Regions from separate parts of the Marinospirillum alkalitolerans genome, predicted to be linked through region 2. Evidence: predicted binding sites of a transcription regulator. Region 2 holds the regulator's gene; each other region holds the start of a gene.
What was found. Region 2 encodes FNR, which switches genes on or off when oxygen is low (the NO sensors DNR and NnrR bind a similar motif). Its sites were predicted from a motif close to TTGATNTANATCAA; they were not measured.

Region 1 (6,119 bases), on a different contig from region 2:
CTGAATACGACGGCCTCAAGCAACTGTTGGCGGCGCTGCAAAAAATCCAGCACCTGATTCCAACTGGGTGCTTCAGCCGCCGCCTGCTGATCGAGCAGATGCGGGTTGTGACAATAGCCACAGCGCAACGGACAGCCTTGTGTGAACACCACACAAGCCAGATGATCTGGATAATCCAGACTGGTCAGCGGCGTGAGCCCTCCGACGCGCAGTGCTGCCGACATCAGGCGGAACGGCGCTTTTCTGGTTGGAGGCTGGATTCACAAAAGTGACGCCTTTGTGCATGTTCGCCTTGTTTACCCGCATTAAACTGGCTGACAGGGCGGTGATAGCCCATCACGCGTGTCCAGACTTCACAGGGTTGGCGTTCGTGGTCTTCAAGTTGAATCAGGGGATGGCACTGGCTTGGCATGGTGGACTCCTAAAAAATGAAAGTTGGGGACTAAGTGAGGGGGTGTCAGGCTGGTGCTGTCATCAGCGCCTGGCGTTTGCGTTCGAGCAGAGCTTGATCACAATGGGGGCAGAAGGCCTGCTCTCCATCCAGATAGCCGTGCACTGGGCAGATTGAAAAAGTTGGGGTCACGGTTAAATAAGGCAGATGAAACTGGCTGAGCGCTGTTTTGACCAGCTTCTTGCATGCCTCGGCACTCGACAGGCGCTCGCGCATATAAAGATGCAGTACGGTGCCGCCGGTATAGCGGGTTTGCAAAGGGTCTTGCAGCTGCAGTGCTTCAAAAGGATCATCGGTGAGGCCTACAGGCAGCTGGCTGGAGTTGGTGTAATAGGGCTGCTCCGCTGTTCCTGCTTGCAGTATGTCGGCAAAGCGCTTGCGATCTTCGCGCGCAAAGCGATAGGTGGTGCCTTCGGCAGGTGTGGCTTCAAGATTATAGAGATGTCCGGTTTCCATCTGAAACTGCTGCATTTTGGTACGAATATGATCGAGTAGCTGAATACCCAGTTTTTGCCCAGCGGCGTCGGCCAGCTGCAAGCGATCAGCACTAAAATTGCGTAGCATCTCGTTGATGCCATTCACACCCAGGGTTGAGAAGTGATTACGCAAGGTGCCCAGATAGCGCTGACTATAAGGATAGAGCCCGGAATCCATCCACTGCTGGATGCGTTCTCGCTTGATTTCAAGGCTGGTGCGGGCCAGATCCAGAAGTCGATCCAGTTCTGTGATCAACCCCTTCCAATCTCCGGCAAAGCGATAACCCAAGCGGGCACAGTTGATCGTCACCACACCGATGGACCCTGTTTGCTCTGCTGAGCCAAACAAACCATTGCCGCGCTTGAGGAGCTCACGCACATCCAGCTGTAAGCGACAGCACATGGAACGCACCATATGGGGCTTCAGATCTGAGTTCAAAAAGTTCTGAAAATAGGGCAAGCCATAGCGGGCGGTCAGCGCAAACAGCAGCTCGCTGTTCGGGCTCTCCCAGTCAAATTCTGGCGTGATGTTATAAGTGGGAATCGGGAAGGTAAAAACACGGCCCTTGCTATCGCCTTGGCGCATCACTTCAAGATAGGCGCGATTGATCAGATCCATCTCTGCCTGAAGTTCGCCATAGGTGAAAGGCTGCTCTTCACCGCCGATAACGGGTACCTGATCAGCCAGATCCTCAGGGCAGACCCAGTCAAAAGTCAGGTTGGTAAAAGGCGTTTGTGTGCCCCAGCGTGAGGGAACGTTCAGGTTATAGATAAATTCCTGTATCTGCTGCTCAATCTCGGCATATTGCATCTGATCCTTACGGACAAAAGGTGCCAAATAGGTATCAAAGGAGCTGAATGCCTGAGCGCCGGCCCATTCATTTTGCAAGGTCCCTAAGAAGTTGACCATCTGCCCTAAAGCGCTTGAAAGATGCTTGGGTGGACGGCTTTCAGCGCGTCCGGGCACACCATTAAAACCTTCAAAAAGTAGCTGGCGCAAAGACCAGCCAGCGCAGTAACCAGAGAGCATATCAAGATCATGGATATGAAAGTCTCCCTCTCGGTGGGCGCGTCCCACTTCAGCAGGATAGACCTCATTCAGCCAGTAGTTGGCCGTGACCTTACCCGCCACATTGAGCACCATGCCGCCAAGAGAGTAGCCCTGATTGGCATTAGCGCGAATCCGCCAATCGGCCTTATTGAGATACTCTTCGATGGCATGGCGTACATCAATGGTGTGCGGGGAAGTCATGGGTTTTGCCTATATATAGTGGTTTATGTTTTTTGCAGCAACAATATATAGTGGCCAGATTAAATAGATGAGAATAAATCTCCTTGACCGAGATCAGTATTTGGCGTGATGGGCTTCACTAAGATGCTTCTTTCTCTGTGATAAAGGAAAGGGTCATGCAACATCATCAAGCGTCTGGCTTTGCAAGGTCTGCCATCCCTCTCAGGCTGCTGGGGAGGCTGGAGGCCTGTGTACCTTGGGGATTGAAAAAGCGGCTGATTGAACAGCGGCTGAACCAGCTTTTTGCGACTGATCTGGCTGAAGAAGCCTTTGATTTTTTAGAAGGCCGAGCCTTGGCTTTGCATCTTGAAGATGTCTCGCTTCGGATCACCCTGGGTGTGCTGAATCAGCAATTTGTGCTGCTGCCCGGTGGCGCAGAAGCCACGATTCGGGGTCGCTGGCCAGCTTTTGTCCGTTTGGCGCTGCGTCAGGAAGATCCAGACAGCTTGTTTTTTCAGCGCCAGCTGTTGATCGAAGGGGATACGGAGCTGGGTCTGGGTGTCAAGAACCTACTGGATAGTCTGGAGTGGTCTTTAGAGCAGGGCGTGGAGGGTCGCGTGCTGGCTTTTTTGGCGCGCTTGGATCAGCCTGTTGCTCCAGTGCGCGCCTGATGGCTGTGCGACTATTTTGGCGCAGGTGGTTGATAGGTCATGCCCGGAAGCCCATACCAGTAGCCATTGCAGCTGTGCAGATCGACCAGCTTGAGCGGATCGGCTGGCGGCTGCTGAGGATCTTTGAGTGCTACCGCTCTTTCCAGTAGCTGGCTCATATCCGTGTTCTCGGGACTGAGGCGCAGATGCGTGACTTGCAGTTGCGCCAGGCTGGCTCCTTGATCGAGTAAAGAAAGCGGTTGTGCGGAGAGGGTTTGAATCCCATTCAGTGTAAACAGGGCGGCTCCTTCCTGAGAAGACAGAGGCAGCCCTTGCGGATGCTGCTGGCAGACAAACTGACAACGATCCTTGGGCAGATTCTGCGCGCGCGCACTGAAGCAGCGTGCCGACCAGGCCAGAGGCGCACGCCCATAGCCCCAGACTTCGGTTTCCAGCTCAGGGTGGTGCTGTTGAATCCATGCCTGCATCTCGGCGAGACAGGTGCGACTCAGCTCCAGCGGAAAGACCCAGCGCTTCAGGCCGCATCGGGCCAGCAACGCCAAGCTCTGTGGGTTGTAGAGATTCAGTGCAGGACCGGCGACAAAAGGCTGCTCAAGCTGAGTGCAGATCTCCACTGCACTCATATCCGAAGCCTCAACCAGGCTCACCGCAGCATGGGCCTGAGCGGCTTCAATCAGGCGCACCAGCTGGCGCTGATCGGCAGCTGATTCAAGCAAGGTTTGAGTCGCCAGAACAACCTGCTTGCCTGCCTGAGCCAGGTCTTGTGCGATGGCGAGCCAATCATCGAGTTTCATTTCACGACGTCGCGCACAGACGGTTTCACCCAGATAGACCACATCCACCGGCCAAGTGGCGACCTGTTGATAAAAATCCAGTAGTTCGGCGCGCGGCCAGTAGTAGAGCACTGGGCCAAGAGTCAGACGTAGTTGCTGCATGGTTATTTCCACCGTCGGTGATAAGCACCCAGTGTGGTGCTGCTGCCTTCAGAGAGTTGATCCAGCTGTGTTTGCCAGATTTCCAGCGGAGCACAGCCTTCTTGCTGGTCGAGCGCTGCACGCCAGATCTGGGTGACCTGTTTCACATAGGCTGGGCTGCGTTGACGCCCCTCCAGCTTGATCGCCTTGATCCCTGCAGCGCGTAACTCGGGGATGAGATCGAGGGTGTTCAGGCTAGTGGGTTCTTCCAGCGCATGATAGATCTCCCCTTCGACGGCAAAGCGACCTTTACACAGCGTGGGGTAGCCTGCTTTTTCCTGTGCGGCATAGCGATCTATCAGTACGCCATTGAGTCGTGATTCGAGCCCTTGAGGGGTTTCTTCCCAGCGCACTGCCTTAGCTGGTGAGCAGGCTCCACGTGAGTTGGGCGATTCATCGGTGAGATAAGAAGAAAGGTAGCAGCGCCCTTCCACCATAATGCACAGGCTGCCAAAGCCAAAAACTTCGAGTTCGACAGGGGCGCTGGCGGCCAGCTCTTTGACCTGCGCGAGAGAAAGGACTCTGGGCAGCACGGCGCGCGCTATGCCGAATTCGCGCTGATAAAAAGTCAAGGCGGCAGCACTGGTGGCTGAGCCTTGGACCGACAGATGGCGTGTGAGCTGTGGATGACGCTGGGTGGCGTAATCGAGCAGGCCCAGATCGGCCAGAATCAGTGCATCTACGCCAAGTTCAGCGGCCTGATCCACCGCTTGGGTCCAGATGGGCCAACCCGCAGGCTGGGGGTAGGTGTTGATCGCACAGAAAACACGGCAGCCTCGGGCATGTGCGTAGGCGATGCCTTCAGCCGCCTTGTTCTCGGTGAAATTCAAGCCTGCAAACTGGCGGGCGTTGGTGGCATTGCGAAAGCCAAGATAGACCGCATTCGCCCCTTGATCGACGGCCGCTTTCAGTGCAGGCAGGCTCCCCGCAGGACAGACCAGCTCCATAATGTGCCTCTTGTGCTATGCATCAATAGAAGCTGGTTAGCATAGAGGAAAGTCATCGCAGGACGATGATGCGGGTCAAGGAAGATGAATCAACCTATTCCGAGGCGTGGCTCACCGCTGGTTCTTCAAGCTGGCGTGCACGATGCGGATACATCAATTGATCTGGATGCAGGAGCTGATCAAACTGCTCAGCGGTCAGCAGTTGATCGCGCAGAATCAGTTCGCGCACTGTTGCACCACTATGCAGCGCCTCCTTGGCGACGCGTGAAGCATGGCTATATCCAATATAAGGCACGAGCGCCGTAATGCTGCCGATACTGATATTCATTAAATGCGCACAATGCTCTCGATTGGCTTGAATGCCACTGATACAGCGTTGTTCAAACATCGAGCAGGCTTGACCGAGCATACGCATGGAGTTCAGCAGGTTATAAATAATCAGTGGCTCCATGGCGTTGAGCTGTAGTTGTCCTGCCTCAGCGGCCAGGGTGACAGCAAGATCATTGGCGATGACTTGAAAGGCCGTTTGGTTCACTGCCTCTGGAATGACGGGGTTGACCTTGCCCGGCATAATCGATGAACCCGGTTGCATGGGGGGGAGCTGAATCTCTCCAAACCCTGCACGAGGGCCACTGGACAGCAGGCGCAGGTCGTTAGCGATTTTGCTCAGTTTAATGGCAAAGCGCTTTAGCACTCCTGAAAAAAGGACGAAGGCCCCCATGTCTGAGGTGGCCTCAATCAGATTGAATGCGGGCACCATGGGTTTGCCAGAATATTCCGCCAGATAGCCTATGGCGAGTTGAGCATATTCAGCATGGGTATTGAGTCCAGTGCCTATTGCCGTACCACCTAGGTTGACCTCACACAGGAGCTGACAGGCTTCATGGAGACGATCTATATCTTCGGCAAGATTGACCGCAAAGGCCTCGAACTCCTGACCCAGAGTCATCGGCACTGCATCCTGAAGTTGCGTGCGTCCCATTTTGATTACATCGCTAAACTCACGCCCTTTTTGGGTCAAGCTTGTCACTAAACTATGGATGTCTTTAATCAAGGGTTCAGCTGCAAATTGAATGGCTAAGCAGGCTGCAGTGGGGTAGGCATCATTTGTTGATTGTGAGCAGTTCACATCATCGTTGGGGTGCAAAAACTGATACTCACCCTTTGCATGCCCGAGCTTGGCTAAAGCCAGATTGGCGATCACTTCATTGGCATTCATATTGGTTGAGGTGCCAGCGCCGCCTTGAATTAAATCGACGACAAAGGCCTCGTGATGCTCTCCTTTAGCAATGTCATCACAGGCTTCGATGATGGCATGCGCCTTATGAGGCTCAAGTAAGCCGAGCTGTGCATTGGCCTTGGCTGCGGC
Region 2 (6,119 bases):
GCCATTCAAAAAGCACGCATGACGAGGATCACCATCGCGCAGAACCTGGCTATTTCACTGGGCTACAACCTGATGGCATTGCCAGCCGCTTCCATGGGTTTGATTCCACCTTGGATGGCGGCTTTAGGGATGACCGCCAGTTCGTTGGTGGTTGTTTTTAACGCCCTGCGCCTTCATGATCGAGCTAGTGAAGAGCGCTTGAGTGAACAACGCGCCCAAATTGAGCAGCAGGTGATTGCCGACTCGGCGCCAGAGGCGAAATCAGCATGAACATTCTTTTCCTACTTATCCCGCTGTCGATCGTTTTGCTGAGCTTGGCCATCTGGGCCTTCTTCTGGGCGGTTAAAAACGACCAGTTTGAAGACCTTGAAGGCCCAGCCTATTCCATTCTGTTTGATGACGACAAGCCTGAATCCAAGCCTAAGTCTAGCGAAGCTGAGCAGACCTCGGCTGAAGTGCCCGAAGCAGACCAGCAAGACGTTTCTGCGCCAAAATGATACAAGAACTCTTGGCGATGGGTGTGATGACCGCACTGATCGCTGGACTGCTTGGAGGTGGGCACTGTATTGGCATGTGTGGTGGCATTGTTAGTGCGTTGAGCTTTGCCTTACCACCAAGCCAACGCCATCCTGCGCGATTGCTGGGTTTACTACTGATGTACAACCTGGGTCGCATCTCAAGTTATGTCCTCGCTGGCGCACTGGTCGGTGGCTTGGGCCAACTGCTTGTGCAGTCCATTCAGCCTTTGGTACAGCTTCTAAGCTGGCTTGCAGTACTGATGCTGGTCTTGATGGCGGCGTATATCGGTCAGTGGTGGATGGGGCTGTTGAAGGTTGAAGCGCTGGGAAAAGGTTTATGGCGACGTCTAGAGCCGATCGGACGTCGGCTGATGCCAGTGACCCACCCTCTGCAAGCCTTGGGTATTGGCCTCGTTTGGGGCTGGTTGCCCTGTGGCTTGGTCTATTCCATGTTGATTTTGGCGCTCAGTAGCGGCAGTGCACTGCATGGCGCGATATTAATGCTCTTTTTTGGCCTTGGCACCTTGCCGACCCTGCTCTTGACCGGGGCGCTAGCGCAGCAGTTGATGACCTATCTGCGCCAAGGCTTCTGGCGTCAGTGCTCAGCACTGTTGTTACTGGTTTTTGCGCTACTGCAAGCCTGGCCTTTATTGGGATTGAACCGAATTTTTTAAATAGAGATACTGATCATGAAGAATGTTGATTTTGACCAGTTTGAATGGAATGCCGCCTTAATCGAGCGCTATAACCTCGCTGGTCCACGCTATACGTCTTATCCTACGGCACCTCAGTTTCATGCTGGTTTCGATGCCGAAGCCTATCGTCAGGCGCTGATCGACAGCAATGCCAGCCAGGCACCCTTGTCGCTTTATTTTCATATCCCCTTTTGCGCCAAGGTGTGCTTTTACTGTGGCTGCAATAAAATTGCGACGGGCGATACCTCGCGCTGCGGCCCTTATCTTGAGCGCCTGTATCAAGAAATGGATCAGATTGCCGCAGTGGTGGATACCTCGCGACCTGTGCATCAGCTGCACTGGGGCGGTGGCACGCCTACTTTTCTTTCACATCAGCAGATGCGAGAGCTGATGCAGCAGACTCGAGCCCGCTTCCAACTGCGTGATGATGACCAAGGCGACTACTCAATAGAGATCGATCCGCGCGAAATCCAGCCAGATACCCTGCCTTTATTGCGTGAGCTGGGCTTTAACCGCATGAGCTTTGGTTTACAGGATTTAAATCTGCAGGTGCAGCAGGCTGTGAACCGTGTCCAGCCGCGTGAGATGACTGAGGGGGCGTTGCAGCAAGCACGCGAGCTAGGCTTTCGCTCTTTAAATCTGGATTTGATCTACGGTTTGCCGCATCAAACCCCGGAGAGTTTTGCGCAGACCGTGGAAGAGGTGATCGACATGTCGCCAGATCGCCTCTCCGTTTTCAACTATGCGCACCTGCCTGAACGTTTTAAACCTCAGCGGCGGATTCGTGCCGAGGATCTGCCCAGTCCAGAGCATAAGCTGTTGATTCTGGAGCAAACCATTCGCCGCCTAGTCGAAGCTGGCTATGTCTATATCGGTATGGATCACTTCGCCAAGCCCACAGATAGCCTCGCGATTGCACAGCGAGAGGGGCGTTTACATCGCAATTTTCAGGGTTATACCACCCACTCAGATTGTGATTTGATCGCGATGGGCGCTTCCTCAATTAGCCAGGTGGGGCCGACCTATGCGCAGAACCATCATGATACTGAAGGCTATGAGGCACAGATCAGCCAAGGCCAGCTCGCGACTTTGCGTGGCCTGGTCTTGACGCAAGATGATATACTGCGCCGTGCAGTGATTAACCAATTAATCTGCCATTTTGCACTCGATACCCAGGCCTGGAGTCGCACTTGGGGCGTGGCATTTAACGATTATTTTGCCTCTGAGTTGGCTGCGCTGAAAACGCACGAGCAGGATGGCTTAATTGAGATTCGCCCTGAAGGATTAAGGGTGACGCCTGCTGGTCGTTTATTGATTCGCAGCCTGTGCATGGTCTTTGATGCTTATCTTGACCAGCCGAGTCTGGGCCGTGCTTTTTCACGAATTATCTGATCTGATTGCGAGAGATCAATCAGCGTGGTAAAAAGGATTGATCTCCAGCATGACATACATAAGAGGGAGACGACACCATGACGAGTCGCCAAATGAAAGGAAGTGGTCTGATATTCAGTAAGGAAACCCGCTGTATGACATGCAGCCTGAGTTCCCTGTGTTTGCCCCTCTCGTTGAACCTAGAGGATATCGATCAATTAGATCGCATTATTAAACGCCGCCAGCCACTAAAAAAGGGTGAGCATCTCTTCCGTCAGGGTGATCCCTTTGATTGTGTTTACGCGGTGCGCTCAGGCAGTCTCAAAAACTACATCATGACGAATGATGGTGAAGAACAGATCACCAACTTTCACCTGCCGAGCGAGCTGGTAGGGCTGGATGGGATCGACTGCGCCAGTTATCCCATCTCATCAAAAGCGCTTGAAACCACGACCGTTTGCGAGATCCCTTTTAGTCGTCTGCAAGAGTTGTCGCTCGAGTTGCCAGATTTGCGTCAGCAGCTGCTGAGCTGTATGAGTAAAGAAATACGCGATGATAAGCAGATGATGCTCTTGCTGTCTAAGAAAAACGCTGAAGAGCGGGTAGCCACCTTGCTCGCCAATCTCTCGAGCCGCTTTAAGCGCCGTGGCTACTCTCCTTATACCTTCCGCTTGCCTATGTCGCGTAATGAGATAGGGAACTATCTTGGCTTGGCTGTTGAAACAGTCAGCCGTGTGTTTACGCGCTTTCAGGCGATGCAGGTGATCGCAGTGAATGGCAAAGAAGTGCATATTACTGATCGCCCACAGTTGCTGGAAATGGCGGGCTTGGCCGATTGTGAAGCAGAGTCCAAGTTGGTCGCACACGGTTAACAGTGGGATGATGCTGGCGTCTGTAGAGCAAGGTGTGCGCGCTCTGCAAGCTGAGTGGAGTCAAGGAGGTAGGTATGCTCGATGATTTTGAACTCAAGCAAAAGGTCACCTTGTATCAGGATTTTCCTAAAAAGGGTTATCACATGCGTGATTTATCCGGCTTACTGGATGATCCTAAGGCCCTGCAACTGATCACTGATACCTTTGTGCATCGCTATTTGGATGCCCAGCTGACACGTATTGTGGCCCTGAAAGGACGAGGTACCATGTTTGCTGCGGTTTTGGCTTATCGCTTGAATCTGCCTTTAGTGGTGATTCGTGATCTAGGCGAAGAGCCGGGAGAGGTGCTCTATGAGCGGGCCCCTAGTGCAGCAGGCGAGCGAACCCTTGAAATGCGTGTCGGTGCTGTGCAGTCAGAGGATCAGGTGCTGCTGTTTGACGATATTCTGTCCAGCGGTGCCACGCTGCTGGCCGCCGCATCATTGATTCGCCGCCAGGGAGCACAGATTTATGAGGTGGCAACGCTGATTGATCTGCCCGATCAGGGAGGGAGTGAGCGCTTACAGGAGATAGACGTCTCGACCTATGCGCTGATGGCCTTTGCACAGGATCAGGCTTAGTCAGAGAGCGGGCTCAGGTGCCATGACCTGCGCCCGCTGATGTTTAGGCTGGGTGAGAGAGGGTATCAACCAGTTGAATCCTTTGTGCCAGCTGAGCCTTCTGCTTGGCTTCTAATCCAACAAAATCAAAGAGTTGACGATCGGCCAGCTGTGACGGCGCGACGTTTTGTAGCGCGTTAAAAATAGTCTCGCTGCGCCCAGGAAATTGCTTATCCCAATCCTGGAGCATCTCTTTAATGACCTGGCGCTGTAAGTTTTCCTGCGAGCCGCATAGGTTACAGGGGATGATTGGAAACGCCATCATCTGTGCAAAGGTGGCGATATCCTTCTCTTTACAGTAGGCCAGTGGGCGAATCACCACATTTTTGCCATCATCAGACAGCAGCTTGGGTGGCATGGCTTTTAAGCTGCCGCCAAAGAAGAGATTTAAAAACAGGGTTTCGAGCAGATCATCGCGATGATGCCCAAGCGCAATTTTCGTGGCCCCTATTTCTTCGGCAAAACCATAGAGGCTACCGCGTCTGAGTCGCGAACAAAGGCCGCAGGTGGTTTTGCCTTCAGGAATAATCTCTTTGACGATGCTATAGGTGTCTTTTTCAAGAATATGAAATGGCACCCCGATCTCAGTCAGATAAGCAGGAAGAATATGTTCAGGAAAGCCTGGTTGCTTTTGGTCGAGGTTGACGGCAACCAGCTCAAAGCGCACTGGAGCACTTTTCTGTAAACCCATTAATAGATGCAGCAAGGTAAAAGAGTCTTTGCCGCCAGAGAGGCAGACCATGACCTTATCGCCTTCCTGGATCATATTGAAGTCTGCAATCGCTTGTCCTGCCTGGCGGCGCAGGCGTTTTTGGAGCTTATTAAATTCTTTTTTGGCCTTGGGAAGGAGTTCTTGCATCTGCGGCACCTATTGCGATTGACTTCAAAGGCAGGCAAATTAACCAAAGCCACAGCAAATGTAAATGCCTGAAGCGTTTTCTATCGGCTTCAGCCCTGCTAACATCAGTAGAAGTCTTTTATTCCGTTCAGGCCTAGAGAAAAACATGACTGCTTTACAAGAAACCCGCATATTTGAGGACTTGATCGAAGTCTTACAGGAATTCCCCGAGGGCGTGAATGAGCATACCTTGCTAAAAAAGCTCGATGAAAAGGGCACGGTCGTTCTGGAGCCAGACACTTTTAGTAACACCAATAAGCTCTTTAAAACCCACTTTCTGCTCTATCATGCCCTTTATCAACTCAGGGATGATCTGTGGAAGCGGGCGAAAGGCCATCTGGAAATCACCGCGGTGCGGGTACAACTGCAAACCTATCAGCCAGGTCATGTGGCTTTGCAACAGCATGATCCAATGCGTGATTACTATCTGGATTTAGAACAACTTGAAAAAACCACGGAACAGGATTTAGAAACAGCACTCAAAAATTTCTGGAAAAAACTGCACGAAGAAACAGTCTTTACTGGCGGTGGTGTCAAAGCCAAGGCTTTGCAGGCATTGGGTTTAAAAGAAGGCGTATCGAGTAAGGAAATCAAACTCAGCTACCGTCGTCTTGCCATGCAGCACCATCCAGATCGCGGCGGTGATCCTGAAAAGTTGCAAAGTATTAATGAAGCGATGGAGGTGTTAAAGCCTCTACTCAGAAACGCTTAGCACAGAATAAAAAGGTGGAAAGATGGAAAAGAATCACGGGATGCGCCGTCTTGTGCGCTGGCCCCTTCTCGCATTGCTGTTATGCCTAGGGATTTCGCATAGCTGGGCGAATGACACGGCGGAGCCACGTTTTCATGCCTCAATCTTGCTCTACCACCATGTGAGCAGCAGCACGCCCCCTTCAACCAGCCTCAGTCCTCGTCAGTTTGCAGAGCATTTAGAAATGCTGGAGCGTGATGGCTTTGAGGTGTGGCCTTTGCCGCGCGTGATTCAGCATCTCCAGCGCCGCCGTCCGATGCCTGATCGTGTCGCGGTGCTGACTTTTGATGATGCTTATATCAGTGTCTATGAGAATGCCTTGCCGTTAATGCGCGAGCGTAATCTACCCTTTACT
Region 3 (6,119 bases), 450 kb from region 2:
AGCCGCCCCAAAAGCTGGACGTCTTCTGGTGGCAGGTTGACTTCTTCCTGCGCCTCGCGCAAGGCAGTCTGCTCAAGACTCAGGTCTTGCGGATCACGCTTACCGCCAGGAAAGGCGACCTGCCCCGCATGCGTGCTCATATGCGCCGCGCGCTGCGTCAGAATAATCTCTGGTTCAGCCGCCTGGGTGATGGCTACCAACACCGCCGCCTCAGGGAGCTGAATCTTGAGCGGCTTGGCAGTAAAGCCCGCCAAACGCTCGGTCAGTTGTGTGATCAATCCCGTCTGATTAGACATCCCTCACCTGACTTGGCGGTGATGCAACAGAAGGCGCAGCATCTTGCGGCTGAGTGCTGGTCACCACCGGCAGCGCGGCATGATCCAGCTTCTGCTCAATGCGCTGCATCTGCTCTTGCATCAGTTGTAGGTTTTCACGCATCCAATGAATCTCTGCGGCCTCACCTTCTCCGGTTTCGAGTTCATACTGGGCGCTTTCTTTTTGCATCACATCCAGCACGATCCCGATCATCATATTTAAAAAGATAAACGCATTCAGAAAAATAAAGCTAATAAAATAAATCCAGCTGTAAGGATAGTGCTCCATAGTGGGGTAGAGCACCGCTGTTGCCCAGCTCTCAAAGGTTGCAACCTGAAAGAGCGTCAGCATGGCCAATGCGATATTGCCCCAGAGTTTTTCATCCACATCATGGAAGATAAAGCTGCCCACGGCACCATAGATATAGAAAATAATAAACATCAGTAGCGCGACATAGCCCATACGCGGCAAGGCTTTTAACAAGGCAGAAAGCAGGATGCGCAGCTCAGGAATCATCGAGATCAAGCGCAGCACACGAAACACGCGCAGTAGGCGCGCGAGCAGCACCATCTCGGTATAGTCCATCGGAATCAAGCTGGCCGTGACGACGATAAAGTCGAACACATTCCAACCCTTCTTAAAGAAGTCGATGATGTGCTTTTCTGCAGCGAGACGAATCAGGATTTCAACCAGAAAGAAAATCGTGACCGCCCAATCGAGCCACAGGATCACCTGCTCAAAGCGGTTGGATTCTTCATAGGTTTTGGCTCCGATCAACAGAGCAGAGACAACAATAATCAAAATCACGATTGACTCAAAAGCCTTATTGGCTCTGAGCTGTTCAAAGCGATCTTGGAATTCACGGAATGACAGGGACATACTTCCTCGCAGACGAACACAGGCAAAAGGCAGCCCAACATTATCCGCGAAGCCAGACAGGAAGCAAGCCTTGCTGGCTATCGTTTTGAAAGGAAATCAGCACCCAGCAAAAAGGCCCATCCTTGGGCCTTTATCAGTTCAATAAGAACTTGGGGTGAAGAAAAGTTTAAGGTAAAGACGGGATACGGATATCGGGCATCTCACCAGTGAGCGAGTGGAGGAAGGCCACCATATCATTCACTGTATTTTGATCGAACTCACGACCCAGCATTTCACGACCCATCACCTGTACGGCTTCTTCTAGTGTCTCGACACCACCATTATTGAAGTAGGGGTAAGTCAGCGCCACGTTACGCAAAGTGGGTGTTTTGAAGCGGAAACGATCACCTGGATCACCAGTCACGACAAAGCGACCTTCATCTGTTGAGCCTGGCACTTGAATCGCATGGAATTGGCTATCAGTTAAAGCGGGGCCGCTGTGACAAGCAGTACAACCATTGTCAGCAAAGGCCGCCATGCCGCGTTTCTGGGCATCGGTCAGCGCAGCCAAGTCACCACGCAGGTAGCGGTCAAAGGGTGAGTTAGGTGTATTCAGCGTACGCTGGAAGCTAGCCAAGGCATGGGCAACATTATCCGGCGTGATCTGATCGGCACCATTACCACCATAGGCGCGGGCAAACATCTCGCGATACTCGGTGAACTCGCGCAAGCGCTCTAAAGCCTGATCCAGCGGCATGTTCATTTCGATATCAGCTTCAATCGGGCCTAAAGCCTGCTCTTCCAGAGTGGCAGCGCGGCCGTCCCAAAACTGAGCGGTAAAGAAGCCTGAATTCAGTACTGTCGGCGTATTACGCTCGCCCACCTGACCATCATGGCCTGTCGCTCTAGGGATACGATCAGCCCAACCCAATGCGGGGTTATGGCAAGTCGCGCAGCTGATCACACCACTGGCAGAAATGCGTGGTTCAAAGAACAGCATCTGACCCAGCTCGATCTTGGCCGCCGTCAGGCTATTATCAGCAGGAATGGGGGCAATCGCTGGCAGGGGTTCAAAGCGATTAGCGTAACGGCTATGGTAGCCATCATCCGCCATGGTGAAAGATGAACCTAAGAGCATCGCACCGGCTAAACCTGCAACAGGTAAGGCCTTACTGAGGCTTTTGGTGATCTTCATGAGTGTCTCCTCATCAGTTATTATGACAGCTGATCTTGATTATAACCACAAGCTATCAGCCTATTAGTTTAAATTTATCAATGACTTAGCGACAAACTTAAACAACTGATGTCAGATTAGAGACTAATGTTACTCAGCTCAAGGAGCAGAGGCCGCAAAAGCTTGACCCCTGTCAAGCATTGCGCCGATCCTGTCTTTTCACCCCTTTTTGGCGCCGAGAATCATCATGAAAGGCTATCGTTACCCCAGTATTTCGCTCAATGAGGTCACTCCTGAGCCTCTTTATCGAGATCGCCGACGCTTTATGAAACAGGCCGCAGGCCTCGCTCTAGGCGCGACACTACTGCCTCCCAGTCTGCTTGCGGACACCGCGCCAGCTTGGCCGGCCGATTCGAGCTGGCGGACTGCCTTAGCCGATGCGCCAGCCAGCGACTTTTCCAGCAGAGAAACACTAACCGATGAACGCACCATCACCAGCTACAACAACTTTTTTGAGTTTGGCACCCGTAAACGCGATCCTTCTGATTGGGCGCATCAACTGAGTACCGATCCTTGGTCAGTGCGCGTGGAAGGTCTGGTAGAACAACCAGGCGTCTATGATCTGGATCAGCTGATCAAAAGCGCATGGTTAGAGGAGCGCATTTATCGCTTACGCTGCGTTGAAGCCTGGTCGATGGTCATTCCTTGGGTTGGCTTTCAGCTCAGCCACTTGATCAACCAGCTGAAACCCCTTTCAAGTGCACGCTATGTGGTGTTTGAAACCCTCTATGATCCAAGCCAGTTTCGTGGCCAGCGCCAACAGACGATTGATTGGCCCTATCGTGAAGGCTTGCGAATGGATGAGGCCATGCATCCTTTAACCTTGATGGCTGTTGGCCTGTATGGCAAAACACTGCCGAATCAAAATGGTGCTCCACTGCGTTTAGTTGTGCCGTGGAAGTATGGCTTTAAAAGCATCAAGTCGATTGTCACGCTGCGTTTTCAAGAAGAACAGCCTGTCTCCAGCTGGCAAGCTCTGGCACCAAATGAATATGGCTTTTATGCCAACGTCAATCCTGAAGTGAATCATCCACGCTGGTCTCAAGCGACCGAGCGACGCTTGGGTGAATCAGGTCGGCGGGCCACACTGATGTTCAATGGCTATGCAGAAGAGGTCGCGCACCTGTATCGCGGCCTTGATCTTCGGGTGCACTACTGATGCCGACTCGACTCCATTGGCTGCACACAGGCGGACGCTGGTCTTGGGTGGATCTGCTGCTGATCACGCCACTGGTTTATCTTGGCTGCGCCGCTTGGCAAGACGAGCTAGGTGTCTTTCCACTCGAAACCCTGTTGTTTTTTTCTGGCCATGCCGCCTTGATCCTGTTACTGATCACCCTCGGATGGGGCAGCCTGTATGGCCTCACCCGCTGGCCTGTTTTCCTGACTTCGCGCAAGCACTTGGGTCTGGCCGCCTTTGCCTGGACGAGTCTCCATCTGCTGCTTTGGTTGGAGTGGGAAACCGGCTGGAGCCTTGGCGTGATCGCGCAGCTTTCTATTGATCTGCTTTATATTCAACTCGGATGGCTGATCTGGCTGGGCCTAGCACTGCTAAGCGCCACTTCTTGGTCTTGGCTACGCCAGAGGTTGACGCCGCGCAGCTGGCAGGTAATTCACTGGCTGATCTATCCATTGATTGCGCTCAGCCTATGGCATTACGCCATCGTCATTCGCCTCGATTACACGCCGCTGCACCTTTATACACTCAGCTTGACGCTCCTGCTTGGTCTCCGCTTCTGGTTAAGCGGCCGCCCTCAGTCTGAGGCATTGGGCAGGTATAACCGCCAATCGACCAAAGCCAACACCTCAAACGCAGGCTCTTCATAGGGATGGGCCTGCTGGAGTGCATGGATCGCAGCACCAAGATGTTCAGCTGCACATAAGAGCTCAACCTTAAGTTCAGCCACCTGCTCTAACTGCCCCACGCTCCCCAAGTGGGGCTGCGCGCCAGCTAAAGGCCGAAACTGCCCTTGCCCAAGCGTCTCAAAGCAACACTGCTCATACTGACCTAAACGCCCTGCACCTGTTGCAAAAACAGCGGCTTTAACGCCTTCAGCCGCCTCGACCGGCACATAAAATACCAGCTTATACTGCTCACGCATGTTGATCTCCTTGATCGATGCTCAACCGCTTAGGCTGCTCTCACTGGCCCCACCAAAACACAGGCGCGCAGCTTCTCTTGGCCAAAGCAAGCCATACGTTCAAATTCTAAATGGGTAATCGGGACTTGTTGGGTATCCAGACAGCTCTTCTGATCTTCTTCATCAATTTCAGGATCATGAATATAAACAAACTGCGCATCCAAGGCCGTAACGACCACCCAGTGCGGACTTTTACTGCGGCTCATGCGCCAACTACTCATTAAGATCAATGGAATCCAGCCTGCCTCTAAGGCCTGCTGCATATCCTGCAAACTGATCGCAATCCGCTGCTCCTCAATGCCTTGCTCGGCCAGCTGTTCACTAAAGTCTTGATGGACCTTTTCGAGCACTTCTTTTTTCATTGGCGAGCGCACACCTTTAGTAAATAAAGGCCCCTCTTGATTGACCCAAAGCGAGACCGCGAAACCACGTCGCCAAGCGGCCAGCGCCAACCCCCGCGGACCGCAGCCACCATGCCCTGAGGTCATGAATATACTGGTCGCCTCACGCCACAGCTGCAACTCATGGCGTTGATCCAGCCGCGTCTCGGCTTGCTGCGCTCCCATCGCCATCAATAAAGCAGCCGGACCACAGGTAAAAGGCAGGGTCTGTTGATAGTAGGGGACATGGCGCTGCACACCCTCGGGTGCTTTACGCAAGCGTTTTTGCAAACGCCATGCGGGGCTATGATCCTCATAATAATCGGCATATTGCGCAAAGCGTCGATACCCCTGCTGCTGATAAAGCTTCAGTGCCACAAGATTATCCTGACGCACCTCCAGTCGCACCATCGCACAGCCTTCTGCCAAAGCCAGTGTCTCTGCACGCGCTAAGAGCAGCTGACCCAATCCCTGCCCTTGCCAGTCTGGTGCCACGGCCAGTGAGTAGAGACGCGCTAAACTGGTACCACGATGGAATAATAGAAGGACATAGCCCGCCAACTGCCAGCAGGCGTCCTTTTTGATCTGCAAAAGATCCAGCTGGGCATGGCCTTTTTGGATCAACCAGCGCAGCTGCCGCCGTGTTAAGCGATCACCTTGAAAAGCCTGCTGCTCTAAAGCCAATAGAGCCGGAAGATCTGCTAATTCCGCTGAACGCCACGCTTGTTGCTCCATCTTTTCCTCCACCTCATGCTGCACGCCCAACTCACCAAAATAGGCTGTTGACAGGGGCTTGTTTTTTAGCCTGATAAGGTGAATAGTGCGCTTATTGCGATCAAAATACAGCCCACCCCCACCGATCTTTTTTCTTGATTGAGCCCAGCATTCCATGACCCGTTTACGCCTGATTGTCGATAAAAAATCTGACTGGACCGCCTACTATCCAACCGAGGATCTGCTCACGGCCCATGAGTATCTCGCCCAAGGGAGCCACAGCGGCAGCAAGCCAACGCAGGTCATCAACCTCTGCAACAGCTATCGCTATCTCAGCTATGGCTATTACACCTCTTTGCTGGCAGAAGCACGCAGCCATAAGGTGATTCCATCTATTCGCACCATCAACGATTTGGGTAAAAAATCGATTTATGGGCTGAATATGGAGGGTCTCCATGCCACGCTCAATAAGCTAGT

Region 1: ubiT (ubiquinone anaerobic biosynthesis accessory factor UbiT) is a predicted target of FNR. The motif match lies at 2,263-2,276, and genes of this name have one in related genera.
Region 3: V6U78_RS00065 (cytochrome-c peroxidase) is a predicted target of FNR. The motif match lies at 2,531-2,544, and genes of this name have one in related genera.

What each region holds. Positions count from the first base shown of each region.
Region 1 is NZ_JBANFI010000002.1:45,212-51,330, reverse strand. Features, by position in the region: gene V6U78_RS03275 (anaerobic ribonucleoside-triphosphate reductase activating protein) at 1-224, opposite strand, end outside; partial or broken gene V6U78_RS03270 (ribonucleoside triphosphate reductase) at 224-2,179, opposite strand; gene ubiT (ubiquinone anaerobic biosynthesis accessory factor UbiT) at 2,335-2,829, shown strand; gene V6U78_RS03260 (U32 family peptidase) at 2,841-3,764, opposite strand; gene ubiU (ubiquinone anaerobic biosynthesis protein UbiU) at 3,767-4,750, opposite strand; gene V6U78_RS03250 (aspartate ammonia-lyase) at 4,845-6,119, opposite strand, start outside.
Region 2 is NZ_JBANFI010000001.1:456,537-462,655, forward strand. Features, by position in the region: gene V6U78_RS02045 (heavy metal translocating P-type ATPase) at 1-270, shown strand, start outside; gene ccoS (cbb3-type cytochrome oxidase assembly protein CcoS) at 267-497, shown strand; gene V6U78_RS02055 (sulfite exporter TauE/SafE family protein) at 494-1,192, shown strand; gene hemN (oxygen-independent coproporphyrinogen III oxidase) at 1,208-2,605, shown strand; gene fnr (fumarate/nitrate reduction transcriptional regulator Fnr) at 2,740-3,456, shown strand; gene V6U78_RS02070 (purine phosphoribosyltransferase family protein) at 3,531-4,076, shown strand; gene ttcA (tRNA 2-thiocytidine(32) synthetase TtcA) at 4,120-4,974, opposite strand; gene V6U78_RS02080 (DNA-J related domain-containing protein) at 5,120-5,725, shown strand; gene V6U78_RS02085 (polysaccharide deacetylase family protein) at 5,748-6,119, shown strand, end outside.
Region 3 is NZ_JBANFI010000001.1:7,734-13,852, reverse strand. Features, by position in the region: gene V6U78_RS00075 (CoA pyrophosphatase) at 1-296, opposite strand, end outside; gene V6U78_RS00070 (ion transporter) at 289-1,194, opposite strand; gene V6U78_RS00065 (cytochrome-c peroxidase) at 1,361-2,368, opposite strand; gene msrP (protein-methionine-sulfoxide reductase catalytic subunit MsrP) at 2,595-3,566, shown strand; gene V6U78_RS00055 (ferric reductase-like transmembrane domain-containing protein) at 3,566-4,234, shown strand; gene V6U78_RS00050 (NGG1p interacting factor NIF3) at 4,162-4,509, opposite strand; gene V6U78_RS00045 (GNAT family N-acetyltransferase/peptidase C39 family protein) at 4,539-5,663, opposite strand; gene V6U78_RS00040 (RimK family protein) at 5,818-6,119, shown strand, end outside.